4 regions of the Aeribacillus sp. FSL k6-2211 genome follow, and region 3 is predicted to be linked to each of the others. Evidence: riboswitches for the same ligand, from Rfam matches in the RefSeq annotation. Region 3 holds a riboswitch; each other region holds the start of a gene.

Region 1 (8,046 bases), 1.2 Mb from region 3:
GTTAACTGGAAGATCCCATTTTAAAAATTTTAATGGACGCTCGTCTCGCTCCACCGCATATTGCGGATATTCCGATTCATCATTGCGAAACATCCCCCAAATAGGAAGGGAAAAAGAACGAAAGGAGAGAAAATGCTTCGTGACTGACTTTCCTGAAAATAACTGGAAAGTTGTTTGAAGCGGCACCTCCACTGTTGAAATATACCAAGTTTCGCCTAATATTTCTCCGTCTGCTGCCACTTTTCGTATTTTATCACCTTCTCCAACTACACCGGAAACTAATATTTGTCCTTTTCTAACAAAATCATGAACGTCTACTAAAGGTTGTCCTTTTTCAACATACATTTTTGCTATAACAGCTTCCTTCGCGGCCACTAAATGCCTCGGCCCCTCCACTTTGCTTTTTTGCTCTTTTTTCTTTTCGGCTACTTCCAGAGAATATGTCGTTCCTTTTAATTTGACACCGATCCATGTTATATCATCTATTTGGCTCATCAAACGATTTTGAACTGTTTGATTGCTCGATGTCAAAAACTGAAACGTCCCTCTTTTAATTCCTATTTTGTCCAATTCTTTTTGTATTAAATGCTCTGTTTTCGGACTAGCCCCTTTTATTTCAATATGCCAAATCATGTTGGATAAAAGAAATGTAATGGCAATGAACAGAACAATTCCAATAACAAACCCAAAATTTCTCCATGATTTTTTTAATAAAAATGGAAATCCTATCCTTTGGTGAAAGGTGCACTTACATTCATGTTTACGAACTACTTTTCGTAAAGCCTGTACATCTTTAAGGCGTATAAAAAAAGAAATTGCACCGTTTTCCAGCCGCTTTACATTTATTGTGACAATGCCAAGCCGCGTGCAATCGTTCAACATTCTTTCTGAGCCGGTTCCTTCCGCTATTACCTGAACGAAGCCTGTAAAATATAACAACCAATTGTTCCGCATCCCGATCCCCCTACTGATCAATATATAATACTTGTTCAATTTTCCCTTCTACAAGGAGCTCTTCTGGCAATATCGCTTTCATCACAAAATCGCTTCCTTTAATGAGCATCTGGCCTTGCTGCAGCAGAACTCGAATCTCTTTATCTGTAAAAGAAAGCAGTCCTTTATGATTTTCTATATATATATGCAATGTACCGATCATCGTAACACGGGGAAGATCCATCATGACGTCAGCTGGTATTTGCAATCCTTCTGTCAATATGCTTTTTATTCGCTGATGCCATTTTTTGCCCATAAAAGAACCCCCTTCATCCTCATATTTATGAGAGACAAAAGGGGATTAACACCATTAATTCATTTATTTTATGAAATTCGACCGATGGGGCTTTTTGGATCGGGGTTCATCTAAAATGACGCTCCAAATGACTCCTTTTGCAGCTGAATGCATGTGTAAAGCTGATGGTTTCTGTTTTTTATTTTTATTATGAAAAGATTTCATATTCGATTTGTCTTTTTCAGCTTTTTTTAGTTGGCTGGATAGGCCTGTGTGTACATTTTGAATTTGATTCCATTCATTTGGAGGGCTTGTCGAAACATTTTTTATCCTTTGTTTCGTTTGTTTTGCAACTTGTTTCCTTTTTTTCTGCTGCTCTTGATCTTTTTTATTTCTGCCAAACAAAGAAGAAATAATCCCGATTAAAATAAAAATGAACAGTGGATTTTCAAATATTTCCATATGACACCTCCTTTGATGGGCAGAAAGATCATTCTTCTTCATCACCAGCAGAGTTTTTTGTCATTTTTCCGATAGAATCACGCATATTTGTATCAGCGGTAATGTTTTTGATGTTCATATAATCCATAACTCCAATATTTCCTGATTTTAAAGCTTCCGCCATTGCAAGCGGAACTTGCGCTTCCGCCTCAACAACTTTTGCCCGCATTTCTTCAACTTTAGCGCGCATTTCCTGCTCTCTTGCCACCGCCATCGCCCTGCGTTCCTCCGCTTTAGCTTGCGCGATGTTTTTGTCCGCTTCCGCTTGATCTGTCTGCAGGATCGCACCGATGTTTTTGCCGATATCAACGTCCGCGATGTCGATGGATAAAATTTCAAAGGCTGTTCCTGAATCGAGTCCTTTGTTTAAAACTGTTTGCGAAATCATATCAGGGTTTTCCAGCACTTTTTTATGATCATCAGAAGAACCAATGGTGCTGACAATTCCTTCACCTACACGTGCGATAATCGTTTCTTCCCCGGCACCACCAACAAGCCGGTCAATATTGGCTCGCACCGTGATGCGGGCTTTTGCTTTCACTTCAATTCCGTCCATGGCAACCCCTGCAATAAACGGGGTTTCGATTACTTTCGGATTTACGCTCATTTGAACGGCTTCAAGCACGTCTCTTCCCGCTAAATCAATCGCAGCACAACGTTCAAAGCTCAATTCAATATTAGCTCTTTCAGCTGCAATTAATGCGTTGACAACTCGATCGACATTTCCTCCTGCCAAATAATGGCTTTCCAATTGATTCGTTGTGACATCAAGGCCGGCTTTATGCGCTTTAATTAACGGATTGATCACTCGACTTGGAATGACTCTGCGCAGCCTCATTCCAATAAGAGTCAAAATACTGATGCGAACGCCAGCTGCCAGAGCTGAAATCCAGAGCATAATCGGCACAAAAGAGAACAAGATGCCAAGCAAAATAAGACCTAATACGATAAGACCTAGTAAAAGAAAAAATGTTACGTCCATGTGATATACCTACCTCCTATTCATTTTCATTAATAGCTCTTACAACAATTCGTGAGCCTTCTACTTTAACAATTTTCACTTTTTTTCCTTTCTCAATATACGTTCCTTCTGTCACAACATCCAATCTTTCCTCTCCATCGGTCATTACTGTTCCTGCCGGTCGTAAAGCAGTCACAGTTACACCCGTTTTCCCAATTAAATCTGTACGATTTTGATTGGATACATAACCTTTCTCCGTGCTGATTGAATCATTTAAAATAATTTTTTTAAACCATTTCATACGCTTACCAATCACCTTTGACATGATGAATATTGTGAATATCGAAATGGAACCGGCAATAAAAAGAGAAACCGCCATATGTCCTATATGATCAGCTGCTAAAAATAAACTTAAAAGGACTGAAAGAAAACCGATTGCTCCAATAATTCCTCCTGGAACAAACAACTCTGCAATTATAAGCAGTACCCCAAGCACGAACAAAACAACCGTTTCCAATCCCGCAAGCCCTGCAATAAAATGACCGAAGAAAAACAAAAACAGTGCCAATAGTCCAATAAAACCAGGAATGCCAAACCCAGGAGTGTACAATTCTAACACAAACCCTAAACCGCTAATCGTTAATAATATCGGAATGGTATACATGTTTGTTACAAAACGGGCTATTTTTTCAGCAAACGTCTCCTCAGTCTCCTGGACTTTTGCACCTTCCATTCCGATCGATTTCAAAAGCTTTGCCCGGCTTTTGGCGATGCCTTCACCATACCCGACTTCCATCGCTTGTTTTGCTGTTAATGTTAGTAATTCTCCTTTTTCTGCACCATATTCGGGCATATCCAAGCTGCTGTCTACCATCGCCTCAGCGAACATAGGGTCTCTGCCATGAACCTCAGCAGCATTTCTCATCTCTGCTTTCCAAAACGATTGCACTTTTACTTCTGCAGCATTGCCATTGGAGTCAATGACAGCCGCTGACCCAATGGTACCGCCAGGATGGTAATATATTTGATCAGCCCTTAATGCTATATAAGCCCCTGCGGAAATCGCATGTTTATTTACATAAGCGATTGTTTTGATATCTGTATCCATAATCATTTTGCCTATTTCTATCGCTGCCTCTAAAGCACCGCCAGGAGTGTTCAATTCAAAAACAATGACATCCGCCTTTTCTTTTTCCGCCTCCTGAATGGATCGTTTAATAAAATGCACCAATCCTTTTTCAATTGTATTTTCAATCGGAATAAAATAAACTGTTTTCCCTTCAGCTGATTTGGCATCAAAAGACGCACAAATAATCGACAAGATGAGCAGCAGAGCGCAAATAGCGAAAAACTTATTGTTTGATTTCAGGCCTCTCCCCCCTTATTTTTTGCCTAATATTATTACGGACAATTGTGCAGAAAGTTTCAAAAATCAACAATTCTGCAAACAAACATGAAACGAAAAAATATTTTCATTATTTTTCATATTATGTTACTATTAAAAAAAATATATAACCATCTACTAGGGGTGTCCAATTAGCTGGACTGAGAGAAGAACGCGCCTGAAGTTCTTCAACCCTTTGAACCTGATCTGGATGATGCCAGCGTAGGGAAGTAGGTAGCGGGAGTATTTTATTGCCTTCTTTTTCTATATTGAATTGATCGGGTTCGTGCTAAAGCGAACCCGTTTTTATTTTTCACGTCCCATCTCCCCTCCTATTTTTCTATGCACATCTTCAGATAAAAAAATGGAGGAGGAGAAAAATGAAACATTATTTCGAAAACATGCAGTTTCCAGCAAGCAAAAAAATTTATGTGACTGGGTCGAGACCCGATATTCGGGTTCCGATGAGGGAAATTCAATTAACTCCCACGAAAACGGAAGCGGGAACGTTTGAAAATGAACCTGTAAAGGTTTATGACACGAGCGGTCCCTATACAGATCCTGATTTTCAGGCAGATATTCATAAAGGTTTGCCGGCTGTGCGCAAACAGTGGATTTTAGACCGTCATGATGTTGTAGAATATGACGGGCGCCAGGTAAAGCCTGAAGATAATGGATTTCGCAATTGGGAAGATCACAATATTGCCACACCTTTTCATCGAAAGCCTTTCAAAGCAAAAAAAGGTGCTGTCGTTACACAAATGCACTATGCAAAAAAGGGGATCATCACCCCAGAGATGGAGTTTGTGGCGATTCGTGAAAACATGGATCCTGAATTCGTTCGTCAAGAAGTCGCTGCCGGCAGGGCCATTATTCCGTCCAACATTAATCACCCGGAAAGTGAACCGATGATCATCGGCCGGAACTTTCATGTAAAAATTAATGCCAACATTGGCAATTCAGCTGTAACATCGTCAATCGAAGAAGAAGTTGAGAAGATGCTTTGGGCCATCCGCTGGGGCGCTGACACAATTATGGACCTGTCAACAGGAAAAAATATTCATGCAACAAGAGAATTTATCATCCGCAACTCGCCCGTGCCGGTTGGAACCGTCCCGATTTACCAAGCGCTCGAAAAAGTAAATGGCGTTGCTGAAGAGTTAACATGGGAAATTTACCGTGATACATTAATTGAGCAAGCAGAACAAGGGGTCGATTATTTTACTATACATGCCGGCGTGCTGCTTCGCTATATCCCTTTGACCGTCAAACGGACGACCGGAATCGTATCCCGCGGCGGTTCGATCATGGCGCAGTGGTGTATGGCGCATCATCAAGAAAACTTTTTATACACTCATTTTGAAGAGATTTGCGAAATTTTAAAAACATATGATATTGCCGTTTCATTAGGTGACGGCTTGCGTCCCGGATCTATTCGAGATGCCAATGATGAAGCGCAATTTGCCGAATTGAAAACGCTCGGTGAATTGACGGAAATCGCCTGGAAACATGATGTCCAAGTCATGATCGAAGGCCCTGGGCACATTCCGATGCATAAAATTAAAGAAAATGTTGATTTAGAAAATGAAATTTGCAAAGGGGCTCCTTTTTATACCCTCGGTCCATTAACGACCGATATTGCTCCCGGCTATGATCATATTACGTCAGCCATTGGAGCAGCCATGATCGGCTGGTACGGAACGGCCATGCTATGTTATGTAACTCCGAAAGAGCATTTAGGCCTTCCCAATAAAGAGGATGTGCGCCAAGGTGTTGTTGCTTATAAAATTGCAGCCCATGCCGCAGATTTGGCAAAAGGGCATCCAGGCGCCCAAATAAGGGATGATGCTTTATCAAAAGCCCGTTTTGAATTTCGCTGGAACGACCAATTTAATCTTTCTCTCGATCCTGAACGGGCACGCGAATATCATGACGAAACTTTGCCGGCAGAAGGAGCGAAAATTGCCCATTTTTGTTCTATGTGCGGTCCAAAATTTTGCTCGATGAAAATTTCCCACAATTTAAGAAAAATGGCCGGTTCAAGTGATTCTGATTTCGTTCAGGAAGGTTTGAGGCAAAAAGCAAAAGAATTTATAGAGGGCGGGTCATCCCTTTATCGATAAATAATTTTCAAACTAATGCTCCTAGAAGCTTTAATGGCTTCCAGGAGCTATTCATTCATTAAACGTTTGATCAATCCCGCTGGTTCAATCGGAGCTAAACTTTTATGATATTCATCCACTTTCGATAAAAATTTTGATAGCTGCTTAGATTGCAGCGCTCGAATAATGGAGGCCGAAATATTTGTTTCCTCTTGCCAATTTCGAAAATCAAACACCATCCCGAATTTCGTTAATTTCTCCAAATTTATTTCTTCCTGTCCTGGAAGAGTGTGGTATACAAATATAGGAATTTTTTTGTATAAACATTCGCTGATTGTCACACCCCCGGGCTTTGTCATGATAAAATCGACGCGATTGTACAGATCGTTCATTTGTTCTCTTGAAGAGATGTAAGGTAAAGGAGTAATTCGTGGATGGTTTTGTTTTATTAATCGATCATAAAGCTTTCTGTTTTTTCCGCATAACACCATATAATGGATATCATCATCGCGGCTGATTTTTTCCGTTATCTTCTCTATTGAACCGACGCCTGAACTTCCTCCCGAAATTAATCCTCGATAAAAGCGCATGCTATGTACATGTTCATCTTTCCTTTTTGTAAAAGTTGGGTGAATAGGAATCCCTGTAACAAAAATCTGTTCTTTTTTTATACCTTTTTCGAGCAAATAATCTTTCATATATGAGTGACCGACAAAATGATAGTCAATTTCTCTTTTTCCCCAAAGGTGATGAATAAAAAAATCTGTGTATACATTGATAACAGGGATGTTGATTTGAGAAGAGGCTTTCAGCCTGGCAAGCAAGTAGGAAGGAAGAGCATGGGTACAAACAATCATTTTCGGATTCAATTCATCAATGATCTTTTTTAAATGCCGGAGAAAAAGTGCCTCATAATGGAAAAACCTTTTGGCGCTCTTTTGTTCCGCGAGCACTGACCTGTGGTACATATGGCTGTATGATTTAGGAAAACGGCCAATCCATTGCAAATAAAAGGAAGATATCAGCCTTTCTATTTTTCCAAATTTCGATGACAAAAGGTCCATTTTTTCGCAATGAATGTCAGGATCAAGCCGTAACAACCCTTCCATTAGGGCATCAGCTGTTTGATGATGGCCTGAAGGTATGGTCAAAAAAGGAAGATATAAAATTTTTTTCATATCGCTCACCATTGTTATTGATGGAGTTCTTTAAAAGTTTTTTCTTAATTTCTCATGGCTATTCGAAAAAAATTTTTTATAAATAAAAACAATTCGTATGCTAAAAAATAAACTGTAAGAAAAAAAGTGAAAGGTGTTGCAAATGGGAAGGTTGAGATATTGTTTTTTTAAGTTTTGGTGCCTATTGGATCCCATTTATTACCTTTGTTCGCGGCTTGAGTATGTGAGGGACAAGGAGAATAATCGTGACATTTTCCGGGTTCGATTGACAAAATATAAAGGAAGGGAAATAATTCTTTCAGACGGTACAAAAATTAAAAAAAATGATCTTCTGTTAAAAATACATCTTCATAACGTCTATTTAATGAAGGAACTGAATCATTTTAAGAGCGAAATTCAAAAAGGAAGATACATTTACTCTAAAACAGAAAAAGGGCTGCCAAATATCGTTCAATACTTGCGGAATCATTCACAATTTCACAATGTGAAAGGGATTATTGGAATAACTATTTTAAATAAAGGCTCTGAACGGCTGGGCTTTGAAACGTTTGCCATTCAAAATCCATTTTATAAATGGTATAAGCTTTTGACATTTACCCCTATGTATTTCATCATTCAATATCGTTTCGATAGCTTGAAGCGGCCGCCGAAATATTTAATGATGTCAAAAGAAAAACTGCTCAAACTATATG
Region 2 (8,046 bases), 1.9 Mb from region 3:
ATAATACGAAGGTTCTTCTAATGCTATCGCATCACCCGGCTTTAATAAGCATTGGACGATTAAATATAAAGCTTGCTGCGCTCCTGATGTGATGAGAATGGAAGACGGATTTGTCTCAATTCTCCGATATCGTTTCACATGCTTTGTGATAGTTTTTCTTAATATCTCATTCCCTTGAGGATGATCATATCCTAGGCTTCCGATAAATGACCTTGTCGAAATGATTTCTCGCAAGGAGTCGATTGGAAAAAGATCTTCCGACAATTCACCGCTAGCTAAATTGATTAGTTTATGCTCTTCCATCTCTTTGCGTATTCTCTGGGTCACAGGTAAATTCGGCAAGAACGATCCTGCCTCAATATACCGATTCCAGCTTGGTACACGCTTCTTTGTCATGCCCCATATATCTTTGCTGATTGTTGTTCCGCTTCCTCTCTTTCTCTCGATAAGTCCGTTTGATTCTAATTCGTCATATGCAGCCACAACTGTGCTTCTGTTTATTTGCAGCTTATTGGCCAAAAACCGTTCAGAAGGCAGCGGTTTATCAGGGGGAAATGTGCCATCCGCAATTCCATTTTCAATATATTCGGCCAGTTGTTTATATATAGGCTTTTTTGCATTTCGATCCGGTTTCCAGTCCATATGCTTCACCCTTTAGATTTGCTTGGCACTTCCTGCTATATGGCAAGTTAACCAGGTTCTTTGTTATTTATCTATAGAATGTTCCTATTGAACATAATCGAAAATGTTGTTATATCCATCAAAATTTGAACCTGTTCAAACATTAATTATAACGCTAGATGAAAGAATAATGCCCATCCAATTCAGTAACATTTTACCCATCCACTTTTATTTTAACTTGGAGTTTTTAGCACATGATTTGAACGCTGCTGAAAAATCATTATCTTTTGTAACATGGACGCAATGCTTAAAGCTGTCCTGCCCGATTTTTTCTTTACTTGAAGTTGAAAACCCTTAAAATAGATGTGCGATTTTCGGCAAATTTATTTCACTTTATGGTTCATCTTGGATAAATGGCTGTTGCAGTATTGAAATTGGATGATTGACAAAGTCTTTGATTGGATGGTCCAAAAATTTTTGAACATTTTTATTATGAATAATATACTCCAATTCAAACCGTTTCTCATATTTTACGCTTAATGCTTCTATAGAATTAAGTGTTGATAGTTAGTTCGACACTCAGCCACAGCTGTATTGTACAAAGGAGCATGCTAAGAAATTACCATTAAATTACTTCAGATGAGATATCACATGAAAAGCTCTCATGGAAAAACATAATCCAATTATTTTGAACTCTAATACATGGGCCGGCCCTTCTATGCTTAAAAAGAGGATTATTCAAAGTGTTTTCCTTCCTGTGCAGATTTTTTTATGGAAGATGAATAGGGGGCAACTTCCGAAGGTTATTGACTTTGAAGGTTCATGAGCTTCGGCATTTAAGATGGCTTTAGATTTTTCAATTTGGTGGAGGGGAAGAATATGTCGAACAGAGCACAAAAGGTTAAAGTTGCTGTTATACAAGCCTCATCTGTTATTATGGACCGGGACGCCACGACAAAAAAGGCGGTTAGCCTCATACATCAAGCTGCTGAAAAAGGAGCAAAGATTGTTGTATTTCCTGAAGCTTTTATTCCCGCTTATCCTAGAGGCTTATCTTTCGGTACAACGATTGGGAGCCGTTCGGCTGAAGGGAGGAAGGATTGGTATAGATACTGGAGCAATTCTGTAGCTGTTCCGGACGAAACGACGGAACAACTGGGCGAAGCGGCTCGAAAAGCAGGTGTCTACCTTGTGATAGGCGTTACAGAAAGGGATAATGAATTTAGCGGCGGGACTCTTTACTGTTCTGTTTTATTTTTCGATTCTGACGGACAGTTGTTAGGAAAACACCGCAAATTAAAACCGACTGCAGCAGAACGGATTGTTTGGGGGGAAGGGGATGGAAGCACATTACCAGTGTTTGACACCCCTTATGGAAGAATAGGGGCGCTAATCTGCTGGGAAAATTATATGCCGTTAGCAAGGGCTGCGATGTATGCACAAGGAATTCAAATTTATATTGCCCCAACGGCTGATGCAAGGGAAACTTGGCAGTCAACAATCCGCCACATTGCTTTGGAGGGGAGATGCTTTGTTTTGTCTGCCAATCAATATGTGACAAAAGATATGTATCCGAAAGATTTGGCTTGTTATGATGAACTTGCTTCTTCACCTGAAGTAATGAGCAGAGGTGGTAGCGCGATTGTTGGACCGTTGGGCGAATATGTGGCAGAGCCCGTATTTGGCAAGGAAGACATCATCATTGCAGAACTGGATATGAAACAAATCGCCTATAGCCAGTTTGATTTTGATCCTGTTGGGCATTATGCAAGACCTGATGTTTTTAAATTGCTAGTCAACAAAGAGAAGAAGACAACTATTGAGTGGAAAAATTAATCTCATGATGAGACTCGTTTCTACGATTGATCTCATTATTTATTTGAGATTTTGCAGTTCAATAAACAATAAGGGAAATAAAGAAATCCCTTGCTCCTTTACATTAAGAAAGCGTTTATTTTATAATTAGTGTAAAACAAACGTTCGAGTGGATTCGCTATTTTAAGAAATATTTTCCGGGAAATATCGAGCCCTCTGGCGAATGGGAATGATTTTGTCGAACTTAGCTGAGAGCTTGTTTAAAAAAGGAGATGCTCTTAATTGATAAAAATTAAGAAAATTGTTTTGCATATATTACAGATGCGTTTGAAAGCCCCATTTTCTACTAGCTATGGAGACATTCACGATCGCGAATTGTTGATCGTAGAAGTAAAGGATGATGATGGTGCAGCCGGTTTTGGAGAAGGGGTTGCTTTTTCCATTCCATGGTATACAGAAGAAACCGTGAAAACAACTGTGCACATGATCGAAGATTTCCTCATTCCGATTTTATCAAAGACGTCGTTTCATCATCCTCGTGAGTTGGCTGAATCGTTTCGTTTTATTCGCAGAAATTATATGGCAAAAGCGGCTTTGGAAGGTGCCGTGTGGGATCTATATGCAAAACAGCAAAATATACCTCTTTCACAAGCTCTCGGGGGAATGAAAAAAGAAGTTGAAGCTGGGGTGAGCATCGGTATTCAGCCAACAATAAAAGATTTAATCAGTCTTATTGAACAATATCAGGAGGAAGGATACAAGAGAGTAAAAATAAAGATTAAACCAGGTTGGGATATTGAAGTAGTTAAGGAAATACGGAAGCATTTTCCGAACTTGGATTTAATGGCTGATGCGAACAGTGCCTATACATTAAAAGATATAAATCATCTAAAACAATTGGATGAGTTTCAATTAATGATGATTGAGCAGCCTCTTGCGCACGATGATATTGTGGATCATAGCAAACTTCAAAAAGAATTGGACACACCGATCTGTTTAGATGAAAGTATTTGTTCCTTCGAAGATGCTCGAAAGGCTGTTGAACTTCGAAGCTGCAAAATTATGAATATAAAAATCGGCCGTGTTGGCGGTTTGACAGAAGCAAAAAAAATCCATGATTTTTGCAAAGAGCAAAATGTTCCAGTTTGGTGCGGAGGGATGCTTGAATCAGGGATTGGACGGGCCCATAATATAGCCTTAGCGACACTTGAACAATTCACACTGCCAGGAGATATATCCAGTTCATCTAAGTATTGGGAAGAAGATATTATTGAACCGGAAATATCGGTTTATAATGGAAAAATTGCCTTGCCTGATAACCCGGGGATCGGTTTTCATGTAAGCCGTGAAAAATTAAAAAAATACACTGTTGAAACGAAAGTATTTACCCTATAAACAAAATTATCCTCTGCATGTTTTGCAGAGGATGATTTTGTTTATTTTACAACCAATCTTGGCGCCGCCATAATGAGAATAACAGTAACGACAGCGCATAATACAAAGGCTCCTATCATCGTAATGCCGTTTACGATCAAAGAATAAACGACCGCTGACATTCCTTCTGGTGCATATTCTCCGAAGAAAAAGACACCGCTGATAAAATGCCAAAAATAACGTGCAAAAGCTCCGATGAAGACGCCAAAGATGATGAAAACAAGAGCAGAGCTTTTCTTTCCATCTTTCAGCTTATTTTGAATAGTTTTGCTGAAAAGACCGGCTAAACCGATAAAGGAAAAAGCTAGAAAATAGTCGATGAAGCCTTGAACAGGCGTCAGGATGTATGCATCACCTAATACAATTTGCAATAATCCCCATAAAAAGCCGGAAATGAAGCCAATCTTTGCACCGGATCGAAACGATAATATGAGTACAGGCACCATGGCAATGGATATAGAAATGGCTGATGATAATTGAATGGAAGGGAGAAGATCAAGTATAACTGCCAATGCTGCAAAGATTGCTGCTTCTATTAATAGTAATAAGCGATTTTTTTCCAAAAATAAAACCCCCTGTATATTATTTGCTATCAACAAATATCCATAAGGGGGAAAAAGGCTGTATCATGGATCAGTATACTTCCACATCCCTACGCTAGCATTAACTAACAGGTTCAAAGGGTCTGGACGAAATATCCGTCCACTCTCAGCATATAGCTCCCCTTGTGGATCTGTTGATATTCGAATCTTATGTCTATCATAATAGACTATAAGAAAATTGTCATTCTTTTTTCGCTATATTCAAATAAATTTAAACACGATAAAGCTGAAATGCAGCCTTTGGACAAAAAGTAATGAAAAAAGGGCGTTAACAATAAGAACTTTTTTCAGAATGGGGGTTTTGGTTTGAATCTTAAACGTGAGCGTTATGAAGTAGTGGATGTGGTGCGGGGGGCTGCGATATTTGGCATTTTACTTGTGAATATGGCGCATTTCAGCTATCCAGATGTATATTTATACCAAATAGGCAGCGAAAATTTTTTTACTGAAACATGGAGAACATGGGATTTTCTAACGAAAAATATTTTGGAAATATTTGTACAAATGAAGTTTATTACAATGTTCTCATTATTGTTCGGATTTGGAATCATCATCATGGAGGAACGGGCTTTAGGAAACGGCAGGAACTTTGTTTCTATATATATACGCAGACTGGTGGTGCTTTTTGTATTTGGACTAATTCATTCATTTTTCATTTGGGATGGAGACATTTTAATGGATTATGCTGTGCTGGGGTTTCTTCTCCTTTTTTTCCGGAAGTGTTCCTGGAAAACCCTTTTGGTATGGACTGTATGTTTATTTAGTTTATATTTGCTCCTTATTGGTTTGATGACGGCTGTATCCAATGGTGAGGATGCTTTAGTCCAAAAAAGAGAGCAGGCTGCCTTATTGGAAGAGGAGGCAAGAAACGCAATCCATTCATATCAAAACGGAAGTTTTACTGATATTTTCCATCAGCGTATTCATGATCGGCTTTTTTACATGTCTATGTCTGGCTTGTGGCCTTTTCAACCGCTTGTCTATATAATAAACATGCTCCCATATATCAGCATGTTTTTAGTTGGCATGATATTTGCGAAACAAAAGCTTTTTCAAGAACCGGAGAAGCATCGAAGGTTATTAACAGCCATCTGGTTTTTCGGGCTTATCATTGGGCTTCCGTTAAATATTTTTGCGGTCACCGCTAAAAATAGTTTTTACATGGTGTTCGGTGCACCATTTCTCATGTTGTTTTATGTGATCTCTCTCATATTTTTATATTTTCACCCAATCTGTCGGCAAATTGTTAAGAAGATTGCGCCTGTTGGACGCATGTCATTGACAAATTACATCATGCAATCTGTTATTTGTACATATCTTTTTTATCATTACGGATTGGGATTGTACGGTAAAGTATACCCCTTCGCCGGTTTTTGGCTTGCACTCGCAATTTTTGCCGTGCAGCTTATCATCAGCCATATTTGGTTTAAATATTTTCAATTAGGGCCGTTGGAGTGGGTATGGAGAACAGCGATGTATTTCAAGCGCCAGCCTATTCGCATGAAAAAGGAAGTTTCGAAGCATAATAACAGATCAAGATGAATTGTAAAAATGTAGTTTCAAATCTCAGATTTTGAGTTTATGATAGCTCTTTCTTTTTGAAAATAATTTATAGTATGATGGAACAAAGGAGTGTCTAGGCAACATGTTTCTACAAGCAATTTTTATTTTTTTGCTGCAATTATTGTATGTACCAGTATTGACGATCCGAACTATTTTGTTAGTGAAAAATCAAACAAAGGCTGCTGCTGGTATAGGTTTGCTAGAAGCAGCGATTTATATTGTCGCTTTAGGAATAGTTTTTCAAGATTTATCTAATATTTACAATATTAGTGCATATATTATCGGTTTTGGTGCAGGGCTGTTGTTGGGCGGTGAACTGGAGAAAAAGCTGGCTTTTGGATATGTAACATACAATGTGAATTTAATGGATAAAAATTCCGGATTAGTCAAAAAATTGAGGGAGGCTGGTTTTGGGGTTACGGTCTTTCAAGGAGAAGGAATGAATTCGATTAGGTATCGTTTGGAAGTTGTTGCTCAACGCTCTCGGGAGGAAGAATTTTTAAACCTTGTCAATGAAATAGAACCAAAAGCGTTTTTAAGCTCGTATGAAATTCGTTCTTTTAAAGGTGGATATTTAACAAAAGCGATGAAAAAGCGGGTAAAGCGTTTAGAAAAAGGACGAACATAACGGTCGAAGGGAGGGTGAAGCGTGGATATATTTGCAAAAATTGCTGAGGATCGGATCAAAAAGGCATATGAAGAGGGAGAGTTTAAAGAACTTCCCGGGATGGGGAAGCCTCTCCCGCATGACGATTTGTCTGATATTCCGGAAGAACTCCGAATGGCTTATCGTCTTTTGAGAAACGCCGGAATGGTCGATCAAGAAAATGACTTGAAAAAGGAACTATTAACTATTCAAGATTTACTAAAATGCTGTGAAGATGAAGCCGAAAGGAAAAAATTACAACAAAAGCTGTCGGAAAAACAATTAGCATTGGAACGAATCGTGAAGAAAAGGAATATATTCAACACACCTGCATCTCAATTTTATAAAGATAAAGTTTATAAAAAGCTTATTTGACGTTTTCGAAAAAGAATGGTGCCTTTATTTTCGCCATTCTTTTAAATTTGCTGTTTTTTCAAGGCTTCTCTATGGAAGACATAATATAAAGCAAGATTGAAAAAACCTAAGAAAATGACTATCACCGAAAGCGGCAGCTCCTTTGCAAAACCGACCAAAATTCCAGACAATAAACAGAAGAGAGCAACGAATAAATAAAAATATTTCATAAGTGTCACGACCATTTTTTTGACCCCCAAACAAAGAAAACGTTTTCTTTTATTATAAATCATTTGTCACAAAAACGAAACAAAAAATTCACATTTTGTTCAAAAAATAGACACCGTTTTGACAAAAAGTTATTATACAAAAAGCAGCTTATACTGAATTTATAAAGCTGCTTTAAAGTAAAAACGATTTCTTCTGAAATCTGGCATCTAAACAACAAGGAGGTCTATCTTTATTTTTCTCCTGCAAAAGAAAAAGAGAATGATGAAAATGGAGCGCGTACACGATTCGCCTGCTTTAGAATCCAAGCTAAACCTCTGATGGATGGCAGATTGGGCGGTTCCTAATGTGACTCGAACATCGTTTTGAGAAGCGTATAGAACCACATATAACAAATCAACTGAAGCAAGCTGATGAGGACAGCAGCTGCGAGTTTTCACAACACTTCAACATCGCTAAGTTAAACACTAATTGCCGTCATTTGCACAAGCCCATTCGCAACGAGCAGCAGAAAGCTCAATTCACTTAAAGAGTGCTCTTTCGTAGGTTCCCCAATTCCTCTGCAATTGCTTGCATTTCGCTGGGGCTGAAAGTATTTTTTTTCATTACATGGTCATAAATTTCTTTTAGGTCTTCATACATATTTACATTAAAATGTGTTGGTTGAACTGCACTGATGTTGATCATATTCAATTTTTCTGTAATTTTTTTAATCATGTATTCCATATTTTCTGCTGATTTTTCACATAAATTCAATTGATTTCATCCTCTCGTTTTTTTATT
Region 3 (8,046 bases):
CAGCCATGTTTCTTTTATGTCAAAATCCATTGTAGATCCCTCTATATCTGAACATACATCTGCTCATCCTCACAAGAATGAATTTCATCCTCTACGAGCTTCCCGCCTTCGATCCGCCAAACTCTTGTCGCCATATGCTTTGCTATTTGTTCATCATGTGTCACCATCAAAATGGTAGACCCTTGTTTGCGATAATGTTCTAAAAGCTCCAAGAGCTGAAATGTATTGGATGAGTCTTGCCCAAAAGTCGGTTCATCTAAAAGCATGATCGGCTGTTTTTTAATGATTGAAGCGGCAACACTCAATCTTCTTTTTTGTCCCATTGAAAGCTGATAAGGGTGTTGATGGCGGTGCTTCTGTAAATGAAATAATTCGAGCATTTCTTCTACTTTTGTTCGAATTTCTTCTTCTTTCATCCGTTCAATCCTCAACGAATAAGCAATTTCATCGTAAACTGAATTGGTGACAAATTGAAATTCCGGATTTTGAAAAACGAACGACAGCATGTTGGAAAGCTTTTTTATTTTCTTTGCTTCTTTTTCTAACAGCAAATAAGTGCCGGTCGTTTGTATAAACTGCATCAATGAATGTAACAAAGTGCTCTTTCCGGCGCCGTTTTTCCCCACTATCGCAATCCATTCACCTGCATGAACCTTTCCATATGGTACATCGATTTTGACTTCCTTCTTTCGATATCCTTTAAATTGCTCAAGCTCAATCACGACCTGTTCTTTTAAAGGGGTTTTTTTGTAATACCCCTGCTTATCACGAAGATAATCCTCCCATACACCGGGATACCAAATGCCGTCTTCGCGAATTTCTTTCCGATACCGAGAAAAAATTTGTTCTTTCGGACCGTCTGCGACGATTTGTCCTTTTTGATTAAATAAAAGTATGCGGTCGACAAAGTCAAGAACATGATCAATTTTATGTTCAACGATGATAACTGTTTTATCTTGAGCTGCTTGTTTCATCGTGTCCCATACCGCTTTTGTCCCTTCCGGATCCAGCATTGCAGTCGGCTCGTCCAAAAATAACACGTCTGGATGCAATGCTAAAACAGTGGCGATCGCCAGCCGTTGCTTCATGCCGCCTGATAATGATTGAATGCTGATATGAAGATCATCAAAATGAAGGCCGACCATTTCCAGGTAAACTCGCATTTTTTCATGCATTTGTTCTCTTTTCACTTGCAAATTTTCCAAAACAAAAGCCATTTCTTCATCTACATACGGCATGCAAAATTGCGTGTCAGGATCTTGAAACACATATCCCCAAGATGACGGAGTCAAGATTTTTTCTGCTTTCATCGGAACTTCAATAGATTTTGGAATTAAACCGCTTAGCACTTGCAAAAACGTCGATTTCCCACAGCCGGAAGGACCAAGAAGCAAGACTTTTTCTCCCTTATAGAAAGAAGAGGATACATCCTTAAAAAGCAAGGATTCCTCTCCAGGATATTTTAATCGTAAATTTTTCACTTCGCATACTAGATCCATGTTTGCCACCTCTAGTTCAGTGCGTCATAATCTTCATGCGACGCAGGTCTTACTAAATTAGTCACTCCTGTTGCTTCCAAAGATTTCACTAGATAATAGGCAAACGCGCCGGCAATAATGATTGAGCCAATCAATCGAGCTCCAATGAATAATAGCAAGTTCCAAAATACTAAGTCATCTATATAGCCTTTATAAAGATCCATAATTAGCGAACCAGCTGCTGAAGCGGCTGCAGCCAGCATGACAACACCGATATTAAACTTTTTATATCGAAAAATCGCAAAAATGATCTCTGCAAATAGTCCTTGGACGATTCCGTAAAGAAGAACCTCTATGCCGAATTCAGAGCCGGTTATAAATTCTGCAGATGCCGCTGCTGTTTCCGCTATCAGCGCTACTCCAGGCTTGCGAATAATAAGAAAGGCGACCGTCGCAGCAATAAACCACATACCGTATATGAGCTGGTCGACATGCAGCCCGATCGGCTTGACCGCATAGTAAAGCGGTCCCCATAGTTTATAAACAATTCCAAAAACGATCGAAATAACAATTGTTACTAGAATGTCTGTCAGTTTTAATCCTTTCATTATGATCAAACTCCTTTATTGACTGATTTTTGGTTCCACTTCCCATTTTTCTAAACGGTAAGCCATTTCCCAAAACGCTAATTCATATTGACTGCTGATGATAAAATGCTCTTCCATTCTTTTTAGATCGGCTTCTATCGTTTGTTGTGCGATTTCATCCAGCCTGTCAATTTGTTCTTCGACAAGCTGCTTAAACCAATCGCCCCCATAAGCCGCAATCCATTGGTGATAAATCGGTTCTTTTGGCTTCGCATCTTTTAATTTTTCGCCAATTTCGTAATATAGCCAATAGCACGGAAGTATTGCAGCAATAATATCGCCTAAGTGACCGTTGATCGCCGCTCGATATAAATGGGAAGTATAGGCGTACGCCGTTGGGGCCGGCTTAAAATTCGCCTTCTCCTCCTCTGTGATTCCCAGCTGTTTGGCAAATGTTTCATGAAGAGATAATTCCGCTTCAAATGTTCCTTGTGCATGCTGAGCCATTCGCGATGTCGTATATAAATCGTTTGCTTTTGCCGCTCCATACGATTGCACTTTTGCAAAATGGCTTAAATAATACGAATCTTGTAAAACGTAATAACGAAAACACTCCAGCGGCAAACTCCCTTCGGCAATACCTTTTACAAATGGATGATCGAAGCTGGCCTGCCATATCGGATCTGCTTTTGTTCGAATTTTTTCAGTAAATTTCATGTTCATTCTCTCCTATATTAAGAATTGATTTCGATTGGCCACATTTCTTTTCGTTCAGACATTTCCCAAAACATATATTCGTATTTGCTCGTTGTGACAAAAATATCTTCCAGCCATTTCAATTCTTCTTCCCGTTTTCCTTCTGCAAGCTCATTCATTAAATCTTTCAGCCATTTTGCCAATTCACCGAATTCTGTTGATGCGTACATTTTTACCCACTCGCCGTAAAACTCATGTTCACTGGCACCAGGAATCTCATGTAAGCGTGTGCCGATTTCATAATAGCTCCATGTACATGGAAGGACTGCGGCAACCAGTTCTGCCAATGATCCTCGCTGCGACACATTTAACATATAGCTCGTATATGCAACGGTTGTAGCAGCAGGCTGAACTTGTTCTAATTTTTCCTTCTCTATTCCTATTCTTTCAGCGTATTGACGATGCAAATCCATTTCCACTTTTAACGTCGAATGTAGAAGATCAGCAAAAACTGTCATTGTTTGAAGATTGTGAGCCTTTAAGCTTCCAAGGGCAAACAGGCGGCAGTATTCGATTAAATAAAGATAATCCTGCTCCATAAAAAAGCGAAATTTGTCGATATCCAGCGTCCCATTGCCGATTCCTTGAACAAACGGATGATGGTAACTCGCTTCCCAAATCGGTTTTGCAGTTTTATACAATCGGTCTGTAAACATTTGAATTACCCCTTTCGCAGCTTTTGTAATTGTCATCGTTTTTTCTGATACCAATCAAATAAAAACGCGATCAGCGATTTTGTAAATGTTTTTAATTGGGGGATGGACAGCTTTTCATTCACCGAGTGTGCATCTTCAAGCGTGCCCGGTCCATATAAAACGACGGGAATTCCCGCTTCACTCAGCCAGCCGCCGTCTGTCACAGTAGGGGACATCGTCAGCTTTGCTTCCTCATTAAATGCCAGTTTATGTGCTTTTTGTAATGTTTTCACTCCGAGTGAATGTTCGTCATATGAAAAAGCTGGGAAAATTTCTCCTCGATCTTCAATCATCGATGTGCCGCCCCATTTAAATTTCGGAGGATATTTCCGAAGCCATGGATCAGCCATTGCAACATGATGGATATGTTCTTCAATTTCCCGGATCACCTCTACATAATGCTCTTCCGGGTAATAGTGAACGGTAATCCAAAGGGAACATTTATCGGCCACAAAAGCGGCGTGCCTTCCACCTTCAATCACTGCAGGATTAATTGTGGCAGAACCAGGCGGAAAGCCTTTGCTCGTTTTCATCACTGCCCAATGCTGTTCAAGCTCTCGCAGTCCTTCAATAATTTTCATCATTTTTTCAATCGCGCTTGCCCCAAAAAGCTTCCCGCCGGCATGAATCATTTGTCTTCTCGTGCCATCGTGAAATGTCTCGGGGCTTTCAATTGTAATCCAGCCCGTGATCACCCCGCCCTGCCCTTGTATTTCACAGTTGCTTGAATCGACAACGATGGCAAAATCAGCTCGATATCCCCGGTCGCAGCACGATTTTGTTCCTGCTTCGCCTACTTCTTCACCGACGACGGACTGAAAAATGATATCCCCTCCCGGCTCAATGCCGTTTTCTTGCAGCAGCTTTAATGCAAACAGACTGGCAGCCATTCCCCCTTTCATATCCGCTACACCGCGTCCATATATGTAATCCCCTTTAACCGTTGCCTCAAAAGGAGGCGTTAGCCATTCTTCTCCCTCTTCGATTGAAGCGACATCAATATGCCCGTTAATAATTAAACTGTGGTAATTTTCTGGATCTTTTCCTTTTTTCGTTCCTACTACGACTGGATCTTGTTCATATAAATCCCATTGATCAATGGAAAAGCCGATGTCTTCCAAATATGAGGCGACATACTTTTGAGCCTCTTTTGCATTTCTTGCCGGAGGGCTTGGCGTTTCAAACGATACGAGTGTTTTTAGAAGATTCAGAAGTTCTTCTTCCCTTTCATCAATTTGCTGAAATAGCGTTTGTAACACGTTGTCTCCCCTTTCTTAACATTTTGTTTTGAAAAATGGTTTGCCAACCAGCCTTGTAATGCAAAAAGCCCGTTCCCAATATAAGGGAACGGGCAAGTATATACAAAACCCATAGACAGGTTTCGATATTACTGCACCACTTCCCTACGCTAGTATGATCTAGATCAGGTTCAAAGGGTCAAGGCACACGCCTTTCTCAGCCTTTCGGCTCCCCTAGTGGTATGTTAATATTATGAAATTTTCATTTAATTTCATTAAATCATAAAATATAGAAAAATACAAGCTAACGGTTAATTGATTCTTTTTGCTGTCTTTAATAATTCACGATAACCAATTCGAGTAAATTGCAAATGTTGATCAATATAATTAGCCTTTTTCAAATGCTCGATCGATTGTTCAGAAAAACTGCCGCTAATTTCCTGAAACCTTTGATTAATTTCCACTAACGAATGATTTAATATAAAATCTGCATCAAGCAGCAGGACAATCCGCTCGATCTCAGGATCTCTTTTTAAAATCAAGTTGGCAATCCGGCCTTTCATGAATGCTAGCTCTTGTTGAAGCTTTGAAGCTTCATCCTCTTTTTCTCTAATTTTGGCTCGGTACTTTTGTTTTTCTTCCTCTTCGATACCGGCTTTTGTTAATAGCTCCTCCAACAATTGCGTTTTATCAAGCTCCAGTTTATTTAATTGCTGTTCTTTTCGCGCCATTTCTGTTTCATCAGGCAGCTTTTCGTTTTGAATAGGCTCTTTTCGTTCTTCTTTCATCTTTATCATATAGTCTATTTTCCGATAGACAAGGAAGGCGAGAACAACTAAACATCCATTTAATAGCAGAGATATAAAACGCACGACGACGTCGTTAAATGCAAGCAAATAAAATAGGAAAAGGATAACGATGACAGCCAAAAGCACCTTTAATAGATTCATAATGGAAAAAGTTTGTGATTGTTTTGCCATCCACCTATGCTCCTTTTTGTTCAAACTAGCATCATTTATTATAGCATGTTGTGATTTGGAATGTGAATCATTTCTTTAGGATTGAGAGCTGGAAAAAGGATGTCAGATGAATGGTAAATGGAGATGCTTATCTTTTGAAAGCTTCGAAGCAATAAAAACAAGTCCTTTCAAAGCCGGAAAGGTATTTTTCTAAAATGAAAAACCACCTGCAATGTTTTGCAGATGGTTGAATCATTCAGCGTTTTCTGTTTCCGCTAACACCCGATTAACACGTTTTTCCAGCATTTTCATTCCGCTTCCTCCTGCTTGGAAGTGGCGAAGAATGCCGTTTTTGTCAAAAACATAATATGCAGGTACATATTGATTTTCAAAAGCATCGGTTAATTTATGTTCGTTGTCAACAAAGATCGGTTGCGTAATCCCGTGTTCTTCCGCTACTTTTTTAATATCATCAATATCTAAATCCTTTTCGGAGCGAGGCATATGAACAGCTACTACGTTCAGTTTATCTTTATATTGATCGCGGAACTCATTTACTTTCGGCATTGCTTCTTTACACAAATGGCAGCTGATTGACCAAAAATGGATTAATGTTGGTTTTTCACCGATTAATTGCTCTTTCGTTACTTCGCCATTCAGCCAAGTTGTTGCTCCGACTAATTCAGGCATTGGCTCACGTAATTTCATTTCCGCTTCCTCCTTGAAGAATGAATATCAAAAAAATAATCGTTTGAAAAAAGGCCTAACGTACTGCTAGGCCCTTTGAATGAAAAGCTTCATTATACTTTAAGCGTTTCTTGACCAGGCTTCCAGTTTGCTGGGCAAAGTCCGCCAGTTTGAAGCGCTTGAAGTACACGCAATGTTTCATCAACATCGCGGCCAATGTTGTTATGGAATACTGTTTGATATTGAAGTTCGCCTTCTGGATTGATGATGAACAATCCGCGAAGAGCAACTCCTTCTTCTTCGATTAAAACGCCGTAGTCTCTTGATACTTGATGATTTGTATCTGCTGCAAGCGGATATTTAATATCGCCTAAACCGTTCTCTTCGCGAGGAGTTTTAATCCAAGCTAAGTGTGTGTGAATTGTGTCAGTTGATACACCAATCACTTCTGCATCAAGATCTTCAAATTCTTCATAACGGTCAGAAATAGCTGTGATTTCAGTTGGACAAACGAAAGTGAAGTCCATTGGATAAAAGAAAAGAACTGTCCATTTTCCTTGTTTCATGATTTCTTCCAAGCTTACTTTACCAAACTCTTTGTTTGGCAAAACGGCATCCATTTCAAAACGTGGAGCTTGTTTACCAACCAAACGCTCTGCCATTATGTAACCCTCCATTTTAAAATTTTATTTTAAAGGAAACTTTTTGATCGTTTCCTTCAAAAACAAATGAGAATGAATTGAGTATTTTCTCAATATCCTTCCTCCGATTACTATTATATATAACAACAAAATTTTAGTCAATTTTAAGTAATAATTAATTTAAATAATTTGTTTTACATTTTCATTGCGGTGAAGAGAACAATAATACTATTTCCAATTTTCGCCGCTATCATTAAAAAAATGTAACAATCATTGAAAATTCCTTTTTCTATGCTAAACTTTCAACTGTACATTCAGTTTAACACGATCCCGTCAAATAACCAAATGATTGGCTTGAAAAGAAAGGGGAAATGGTTTTGAACTTTTTTGAATCTATTGATTGGGCTGATCTGGCTTTAAAATCAGGAGAAGTTTTGGCCAAGCTTATTGGAATTTACATTGCATATATTATCGTCAAATCAATCGGCAATAAAATTATTCACAAAATGTTTGAGGGGCTTGAGAATCGGAAGGAAATTTCCACCACGCGGGCTAAAACGCTGCAAACATTAGTTTTGAATTTCTTTCATTATGCCCTGTTTTTCATTTTTATTGTTACCGTTTTTCAAGTGTTTGGCTACAATGTCACAGCGCTTTTAGCCGGGGCTGGGGTTGTTGGTCTTGCGATCGGCTTTGGAGCTCAAGGGCTCGTCAGCGATGTTGTGACAGGATTTTTCCTTCTCCTAGAAAAACAACTTGATGTTGGAGATTATGTCACTACAGGCAATTATTCAGGCATTGTGGAAGCTGTCGGTTTACGAACGACGCAAATCCGAGGCTTTGACGGCACATTGCATTATGTTCCAAACAGGCAGATTGTCGGCCTTTCCAATCATTCTAGAGGAAATATGCAAGCCCTCGTTGATATCAGCATATCGTATAATGAAGACTTAAATCGGGTCATGTCCATTCTTCAAGAAGCTTGCGACCAATTTGCAAAAGAAA
Region 4 (8,046 bases), 400 kb from region 3:
GTCCATTTATTACAACGATTAATGATATGATCAGCATTTTGATTTATTTTGGCATGGCGACACTATTTATGAACTATTTGCTCTAACAAAATTAGCTAAAGGAGGCGCAATATGGAATCACATGCAGTAACCTCTCTTGTCATCGTGTTGGTAGGCGCTTTTTTAACCCCGATTTTGCTGCATCGGTTCAAACTGGCATTCATTCCTGTCGTCGTTGCGGAAATTATTGTCGGATTAATCATCGGGAAAACGGGATTTAATTTAGTGCAAGAAGATGTATGGCTGTCAACTCTCTCAACGCTGGGATTTATATTTCTCATGTTTTTAAGCGGGCTTGAGATTGATTTCACCATTTTCTCCAAAGAGAAGAAAAAAGAAGAAAAGCTGTCCAACGGAAAAAAAGCTCCTCATACTTTTTTGGTTGCGTCAATTGTTTTTCTTGGCATTTTCGTTGTTTCATTACTTTTATCGTATTTGTTAATGTGGATGGGATTTATCCGCAATGCCTTTTTCATGACGTTAGTGATTTCAACGATTTCTTTAGGAGTAGTAGTGCCGACGCTGAAAGACGAGCAAATTATGAAAACAACCATCGGCCAAATTATTTTGCTGGTGGCTGTCATAGCCGACCTTGTCACCATGATTTTGCTGGCGGTTTTTGTCTCCTTAAACAGCGAAGGAGAAAGCAATACGTGGCTTCTGCTTCTTTTGTTTGCAGCAGGCGTACTGCTTTACTTCATTGGCAAAAGGTTTAAAAGTCGATCCTTTATTAAATCGATGTCAAAAGGAACGGTTCAAATTGGAACAAGGGCGGTTTTTACGTTAATTCTCGCACTTGTAGGTTTATCGGAAACGCTTGGGGCAGAAAATATTTTAGGCGCCTTCCTTGCGGGAGTTTTAGTCTCGCTTTTATCGCCTAATTCAGACTTGGTGCAAAAGCTAGATTCGTTTGGCTACGGTTTTTTAATCCCGATCTTTTTTGTCATGATAGGGGTGGAATTGGATTTATGGGAATTGATCAAAGATCCGAACCTTCTTTTGTTAATTCCTTTGTTATTTCTCGCCCTCTTGATCTCAAAGTTTATTCCCGTTTTTGTGCTGAGAAAATGGTATGATACGAATACAACGATTGCGGCGGCGTTCTTGTTGACTGCTACTTTATCATTAGTTATTGCGGCAGCTGAAATTGGACAGCGAATCGAACTGATTGATAAGCAAATGGCTGACGCACTAATAGTAGTTGCCGTGTTAACAAGCATTATCACGCCGATAGGATTTAAAAAATTATTCCCTAAAAAAATGGCGGTGCAGCCTAAAAAGAAAATTGCTTTTATTGGTGCAAATCAAATGACCCTTCCAGTCACAAGAGAATTGGACAAAAATTTGTATGAAGCAACCGTATATCATACACAGCAAGACAAAATTGAAAACGGGACTGCTCAATCGGTGTTTAAAATTGAAGAATTGAAAGACTATTCGATAGAATCATTGAATGAACACCACATAATGGAAGCTGATATAGTAATAGTGGCTACTGGGGATGAAGAAAGAAATGCGGAAATTGCGACATATGCAAAAGAATGCGGCGTAGAACAGGTCATCGCCTCCATTTCTTCCCCGGAGTTGGATCAAGCATTAAAAGAAAAGGGGATCAGCGTATTTTCCGTCATGCTGTCAACAAAAACGCTGCTCAGGGCTTTGATCGAATCGCCTGGCGTTATGCGGATCTTAACAAACCAAGACAACTCTCTTTATCAAATTAATATGAATAACCGAAAATATGATGGAATGAAGCTTCGATACTTTCCGTTTACAGGAGATTGTATCTTTGTCCGGATTTTTCGAGGTGAAGATTCCATTGTGCCTCACGGCGATACCGAATTGAAAAAAGGGGACCGCTTGATTGTAACGGGTTCCCGCAAATATGTAAATGAGTTAAAAGATGAGCTGGAATTTAGCAAATAATATTTGCAAACAAAACAAATTGTGATAGCATGAAATTAGTATGAAAATTTAATAAGCATCCACTAGGGGAGCCTTTGGAAAGGCTGAGATTAAAGTGTTGACTTTAAGACCCTTTGAACCTGATCTGGATGATGCCAGCGTAGGGAAGTGGGAATTTGAAACATATGTCTGATATTCCATTACCACTTTCCAGCAAGGAAGGTGGTTTTTTATTGTTTCCAGTCTCACCACTGGACAGCTGCTTTCCAGTTTTGAACCTTGAAAGACGAGTGTGAGCGTCTTTCTCATGAAAGGAATGTACAATGTTGGAACTTCATGCCGTAACAGACGGAACAAAACCGGTCAACGAGCTAATACGCATAATTTTGTCCATATCAGATCATGTTGATTACGTTCATATACGAGAAAAAAATAAAAGACCATGTGAGATCATTCATCTTGTAGAACAGCTTTTGGCAAACGGGATAAGGAGAGAACAGCTTGTTATCAACGATCGGCTCGATGTTGCGCTCCTAACAGGCGTTCAAAATGTTCATCTTCCGGGAACCGGCCTGCCGGTAAAAAAAGTGAAAAGCGCTTTTCCGCAAATAAAAGCCGGTGTCAGCGTCCATTCATTAGATGAAGCGGTAAAAGCAGAAAAAGACGGAGCAGACTATTGTTTTTTCGGAAACGTTTTTGAAACGAACAGTAAAAAAGGACTTCCGGCAAAGGGAACAGATTTGCTTAGGAAAATCGTTGGACACGTCAATATTCCTATTATCGCCATCGGTGGGATCACGCCTGATAATATGCAAAAGGTTTTAGAAAAAAAAGCAAGCGGTATTGCCGTTATGTCCTATATCTTTTCTTCGAAAGATCCAGAGAGCGCTGCCAAACTTTTCAGGAAAGGGGAAGCTTTTTAAAATGAACGTTTTTGATGTTGGAATCATCGGGGGAGGGGTCATCGGCCAAGGGATCGCCTATGAGCTATCAAAAGCAGGGCTGAAGACCGCCGTGTTTGAAAGCGGCGAAATCGGAGGTAAAGCGACATCCGCTGCAGCAGGAATGCTGGGTGCCCATTCTGAAAATGAAAAAAGAGACATATTTTTTGAGCTATGCTTAGAGAGCCGAAATTTATATCCGAGCCTTGCAAAAGAATTATTGGAGCAATCTGGTGTGGATATTGAGCTTGTGCAGGAAGGCATGTATCGGCTTGCATTTACTGAGGAAGAAGGCCGCTTTCTGCAATCGCTCGCAGATGAGAATGAACTAGAATGGCATTCAAGGGAAAACGTACTGGCAAATGAGCCACATGTTTCTGAAGACATTGCGGGAGCTCTTTGGCTTAAACATGACGGCCAAGTGAAAGGTTCATCTGTTTGCTGCGCATATGCGAAAGGCGCTAGAAAATATGGTGCATCCATTTTTGAACAATGTCCTGTTTTCGATGTGATTAAAGAGGGAAAAGCATACAAGCTTGTCACTTCCCAAGGAGTTTTTATATGTGGAAAAGTCGTCGTTTCAAGCGGAGTTTGGAGTGGCTTTTTCTTAGAAAAGTTGGGGTTGAAAAATCCAATGAAGCCCGTTAAAGGAGAATGCTTAGCCGTAAAACCGAAAAAACTAGTGATCAACAAAACAGTGTTTTACGAGCACTGTTATATCGTACCGAAAAAAGACGGCACCGTTATTATTGGAGCAACTTCTTATGAAAACGACTGGGATACGAATCCAACAGTCAAAGGAGTATCCGAATTAATGATCAAGGTTCAGAAAATGATGCCAGAAATCGGGTCTGAACCGGTCGTTAGTGCTTGGTCGTCGCTCAGGCCGCAAACAGCTGACGGCTGGCCGTATTTTGCCGAGCACCCGGAGCATGAGGGAATCTTTTTTGCGACCGGTCATTATCGAAACGGCATTCTTCTAGCGCCGATTACAAGCTTGATCGTAAAAGACATGATTTTGAAAACGAATCAATATGAGCGTTATGTTCATAGCTTTTCTTTAAACCGATTGCTTTCTGATGCGAAAGGGAGGTGATGAAACGGTGAAACTTCGCATCAACGGCCAGCAGATGGAAGTGGAGAATAGTGTTCGAAGCATTGAAGATTTGCTGAACTTTTTTCAATTACAGGAAAGAATTGTTGTCGTTGAACGAAATGGTGAAATTGTTTCAAAAGAACAATACAGCTTCCAGACATTACATGATGGTGATCAAATTGAAATTGTCCATTTTGTTGGAGGGGGATGATGATTCATGTTAAAAATAGGAGATAAAACATTTCAGTCGAGATTAATGTTAGGAACTGGAAAATATCCGTCTTTTGAGATACAAAAAGAAGCGGTGGAGGCCTCAGGTGCTGAAATTTTGACATTTGCCGTCAGAAGAATGAATATTTACGAGCCTTCTCAGCCAAATTTTTTAGAAATGTTGGATTTATCGAAATATACGCTTCTGCCGAACACGGCCGGGGCAAAAACTGCGGAGGAAGCAGTCAGAATCGCTAAACTTGCTAAAGCATCAGGATTATGTGATATGATTAAGGTGGAAGTAATTGGAGATGATAAAACGCTTCTCCCTGATCCGATTGAAACATTGAAGGCATCAGAGATGTTATTGGATGAAGGGTTTATTGTTCTTCCATACACTTCAGACGATGTTGTTCTGGCGAAGAAGCTTGAAGAATTAGGGGTTCATGCCATCATGCCGGGAGCATCTCCGATCGGATCAGGCCAAGGAATTGTCAATCCTCTCAATCTATCATTTATTATTGAGCAAGCCAATATTCCAGTCATTGTTGATGCCGGAATCGGTTCGCCGGCAGATTGCGCACTCGCCATGGAGATGGGAGCAGATGGAATCTTATTAAATACAGCTGTTTCCGGTGCAAAAGATCCTGTGAAAATGGCGAAGGCAATGAAACTGGCGATTGAAGCAGGAAGACTTGGATATGAAGCAGGACGCATTCCGAAAAAACGGTATGCACAAGCAAGCAGTCCAACGGAAGGAATGTTAACGACATAATGGAACGATATTCTCGCCAAATCTTGTTTTCTCCTATTGGAGAAGAGGGACAAAAAAAATTGCTGAAAAGCCATGTGCTCATTGTTGGAGCTGGGGCACTCGGCTGCGCAAGCGCTGAAATGTTAGCCCGTGCTGGAATCGGTAAAATAACCATCATTGACCGTGATTATGTCGATTGGAGCAATCTCGGGCGTCAACAGCTGTATACAGAAGAGGATGCGAAACAAAAGCTGCCAAAAGCGGTTGCTGCCAAAAAACATTTGCAGGAAATCAATTCGAACATTTCGATTGAAGCGATTGTGGGCGATTTCTCAATTGATTTTATTGAACATGTAAAGGATGTAGACCTTATCATCGATGGAACTGACAATTTTGAAACGAGATTTTTCATCAATGATTTAGCAATGAAGCACGAAATACCTTGGATCTATGGGGCAGTAGTGAGAAGTTATGGAATGACCGTTTCCATCGTTCCGAAACAAACACCATGCCTCCATTGTATGCTCCAAGCGATTCCGTCTGACGGAATGACGTGCGATACAGTTGGCGTGATCAGCCCGGCGGTGCAAATCGTCGCCTCTTATCAAACAGCAGAGGCACTGAAATATTTAGTCAGCGGAGAGGTGTCCAAGCAGTTAGTTTCATTTGATGTTTGGACAAGGGAGCATTCTGCAGTGGACATGACAAAATTAAAAAAGGCCGACTGCCCATCGTGCGGACATCACCCGACATATCCATATTTGTCGGTTGAAAATGGATTAAAAACAGCGGTTTTGTGCGGAAGGAATACCGTACAAATACGTCCGCAGCAAAAACAGAAGATTTCGCTATCAGAAATTACCAATCGTTTGCGTCCGATCGTGAAAGACTTAAAGGGAAATGCTTATTTAATATCCTTTCAGGCGGATGATTTCCGCGTCGTGCTTTTTCAAGACGGAAGAGCATTAATTCACGGCACTAAGGAAGAAGAGAAAGCAAAAGCTATTTATCAACGTTACTTCGGAGCTTAAATGGAGGTGTGTTTATGACCATCGGAAAAGCGTTGACGATTGCCGGGTCCGATTCAGGGGGAGGCGCGGGAATTCAGGCAGATTTGAAAACTTTTCAAGAGTTGGATGTATACGGAATGAGCGTAATCACGGCCGTTACATCTCAAAACACATTAGGTGTTCATGGTGTCTACCCTGTTCCGGCTGAAGGGGTGATCAGTCAGCTTGATGCAATTGCTGAAGATTTATCGCCAGATGCGGTCAAAACAGGAATGCTTTTTAATCAAGAAATCATCCAAATCGTCTCAAATAAAGTTCAAAAGCATGGATGGGAAAAAATTGTCGTTGATCCAGTAATGATTGCAAAAGGCGGACATCCATTACTTGAAGAGTCTGCCATCAACGCGCTCATCAACGACTTAATTCCGATTTCGTTTATTGTGACGCCGAACATCCCGGAAGCGGAAGCGATCACGGGCATCGAGATAAAATCGTTTGATGATCGGAAAGAAGCTGCGAAAAAAATTTGCCAAATGGGAGCAAAGCATGTGATCATAAAGGGAGGACATCAGCCGTCGGGCGGCGAAATCATTGATTTGTTGTTTGACGGGCATGATTTTTATGAATTTAAAGGCAACTATGTCAACACAAAGCACACGCACGGAACAGGCTGCACTTTTTCTGCTGCGCTGACAGCTGAGCTCGCCAAAGGAAAAGAAGTCATTGAAGCCGTAAAAACTGCAAAAGAGTTCATCCATCTTGCTGTAGAAAATGCTCTAGGCATCGGAGGCGGCCACGGTCCGACCAATCATTGGGCATATAAAAGAAATTTAGCTGCTTCTAAATAACATAAGCCGGACATATATGTTCTGGCTTTTTTCTCTTTTGTCCTTTATAATTATGATCAGGTATTAATAACTTGTAATAATGTTTAGGAGGATTTTCCATGAAATTGAATTTGGAAGGCCGAAACATTGTGGTCATGGGTGTTGCTAACAAGCGAAGCATTGCTTGGGGAATTGCCCGCTCTTTGCATGAAGCGGGAGCAAGATTGATCTTTACATATGTGGGCGAAAGAATGGAAAAATCGGTTCGAGAGCTCGTAGATTCGTTAGGACGGGAAGATTATCTCGTGTTGCCTTGTGATGTAACGAAGGATGAAGAAATCGAGCAGTGCTTTGAAAAAATTAAAAACGAAGTTGGTGTGATTCACGGTATCGCTCATTGTATCGCCTTTGCGAATAAGGAAGAGCTGAGCGGTGAATATTTGAACACAACAAGAGACGGCTTCCTGTTGGCCCACAACATCAGTTCTTATTCTTTAACGGCGGTTGCGAAAACAGCCCGTCCTTTGATGACAGAAGGCGGAAGCATTGTTACATTAACTTACTTGGGCGGTGAGCGAGTCGTTCAAAACTACAACGTAATGGGAGTTGCGAAAGCGTCATTGGATGCTAGCGTGAAATATTTGGCGAACGATCTAGGTAAAGAAAATATTCGCGTCAATGCCATTTCCGCTGGTCCGATTCGTACGCTTTCGGCAAAAGGTATCAGTGATTTTAATTCAATTCTGAAGGAAATAGAAGAACGTGCTCCGCTGCGCCGAACCACAACACAAGAAGAAGTTGGAGACACGGCGTTGTTCCTGTTCAGCGATCTTTCCCGCGGCATAACAGGTGAAACGATTCATGTTGATTCAGGTTTTCATATTTTAGGTTATTAAGTTAGCTAAAAAAGATTAATCTGTGTGCGTGGCTCGCACAAGATTAATCTTTTTTTATGGCAGGATAAAATGAAATTTTGCTGTCAGCTTCAAGGTGCCACTATTTCAAGCCGTGAAGCTTGGATTTATTGTTGATGTTCTGTTACGACTTTTTGTGTCAATGTGCAGCGATTTTCAAATGCTCTTTTGTCATAAGAAAAAGTTAGATTTCCGTCATGATTTCATTCTATCGTGTCATAAAATAATGAGAGAAATCATATTAGAGGGTGGCGATCAAACTTGATTAAAAAAGAAAAATTAGAACCTTTGATGTATATTGTCCAGCCGAATATAAAAAAACCTGAAGTGACCATGCAGTCGACGTTATT

The links. A riboswitch is a leader RNA that binds a small molecule or an ion and turns the genes downstream of it on or off. The one in region 3 is predicted to bind thiamine pyrophosphate.
Region 1: another riboswitch for thiamine pyrophosphate. It lies ahead of thiC (phosphomethylpyrimidine synthase ThiC); the one in region 3 lies ahead of NSU19_RS07730 (acetylornithine deacetylase).
Region 2: another riboswitch for thiamine pyrophosphate. It lies ahead of thiT (energy-coupled thiamine transporter ThiT); the one in region 3 lies ahead of NSU19_RS07730 (acetylornithine deacetylase).
Region 4: another riboswitch for thiamine pyrophosphate. It lies ahead of tenI (thiazole tautomerase TenI); the one in region 3 lies ahead of NSU19_RS07730 (acetylornithine deacetylase).

What each region holds. Positions count from the first base shown of each region.
Region 1 is NZ_CP150190.1:2,777,745-2,785,790, forward strand. It holds gene yqfD (sporulation protein YqfD) at 1-954, opposite strand, end outside; gene yqfC (sporulation protein YqfC) at 965-1,249, opposite strand; gene NSU19_RS13430 (hypothetical protein) at 1,313-1,690, opposite strand; gene floA (flotillin-like protein FloA) at 1,719-2,711, opposite strand; gene NSU19_RS13440 (NfeD family protein) at 2,728-4,011, opposite strand; TPP riboswitch at 4,205-4,320, shown strand; gene thiC (phosphomethylpyrimidine synthase ThiC) at 4,455-6,197, shown strand; gene NSU19_RS13450 (galactosyldiacylglycerol synthase) at 6,245-7,354, opposite strand; gene NSU19_RS13455 (hypothetical protein) at 7,497-8,046, shown strand, end outside.
Region 2 is NZ_CP150190.1:3,458,449-3,466,494, reverse strand. It holds gene NSU19_RS16795 (PLP-dependent aminotransferase family protein) at 1-642, opposite strand, end outside; gene NSU19_RS16790 (carbon-nitrogen hydrolase family protein) at 1,501-2,457, shown strand; gene menC (o-succinylbenzoate synthase) at 2,722-3,831, shown strand; gene thiT (energy-coupled thiamine transporter ThiT) at 3,873-4,433, opposite strand; TPP riboswitch at 4,503-4,606, opposite strand; gene NSU19_RS16775 (DUF418 domain-containing protein) at 4,779-6,014, shown strand; gene NSU19_RS16770 (DUF2179 domain-containing protein) at 6,118-6,663, shown strand; gene NSU19_RS16765 (DUF1992 domain-containing protein) at 6,685-7,056, shown strand; gene NSU19_RS16760 (hypothetical protein) at 7,098-7,280, opposite strand; gene NSU19_RS16755 (DUF1128 domain-containing protein) at 7,789-8,019, opposite strand.
Region 3 is NZ_CP150190.1:1,580,694-1,588,739, reverse strand. It holds gene NSU19_RS07755 (energy-coupling factor transporter transmembrane component T) at 1-30, opposite strand, end outside; gene NSU19_RS07750 (ATP-binding cassette domain-containing protein) at 42-1,499, opposite strand; gene NSU19_RS07745 (ECF transporter S component) at 1,511-2,086, opposite strand; gene tenA (thiaminase II) at 2,102-2,782, opposite strand; gene tenA (thiaminase II) at 2,800-3,477, opposite strand; gene NSU19_RS07730 (acetylornithine deacetylase) at 3,510-4,775, opposite strand; TPP riboswitch at 4,900-5,000, opposite strand; gene NSU19_RS07725 (hypothetical protein) at 5,066-5,734, opposite strand; gene NSU19_RS07720 (TlpA disulfide reductase family protein) at 5,966-6,421, opposite strand; gene NSU19_RS07715 (peroxiredoxin) at 6,514-7,062, opposite strand; gene NSU19_RS07710 (mechanosensitive ion channel family protein) at 7,413-8,046, shown strand, end outside.
Region 4 is NZ_CP150190.1:1,183,067-1,191,112, forward strand. It holds gene mgtE (magnesium transporter) at 1-86, shown strand, start outside; gene NSU19_RS05835 (monovalent cation:proton antiporter family protein) at 112-1,965, shown strand; TPP riboswitch at 2,020-2,128, shown strand; gene tenI (thiazole tautomerase TenI) at 2,268-2,867, shown strand; gene thiO (glycine oxidase ThiO) at 2,869-3,981, shown strand; gene thiS (sulfur carrier protein ThiS) at 3,989-4,192, shown strand; gene NSU19_RS05855 (thiazole synthase) at 4,199-4,966, shown strand; gene NSU19_RS05860 (ThiF family adenylyltransferase) at 4,963-5,976, shown strand; gene thiD (bifunctional hydroxymethylpyrimidine kinase/phosphomethylpyrimidine kinase) at 5,991-6,803, shown strand; gene fabI (enoyl-ACP reductase FabI) at 6,902-7,678, shown strand; gene NSU19_RS05875 (CotO family spore coat protein) at 7,958-8,046, shown strand, end outside.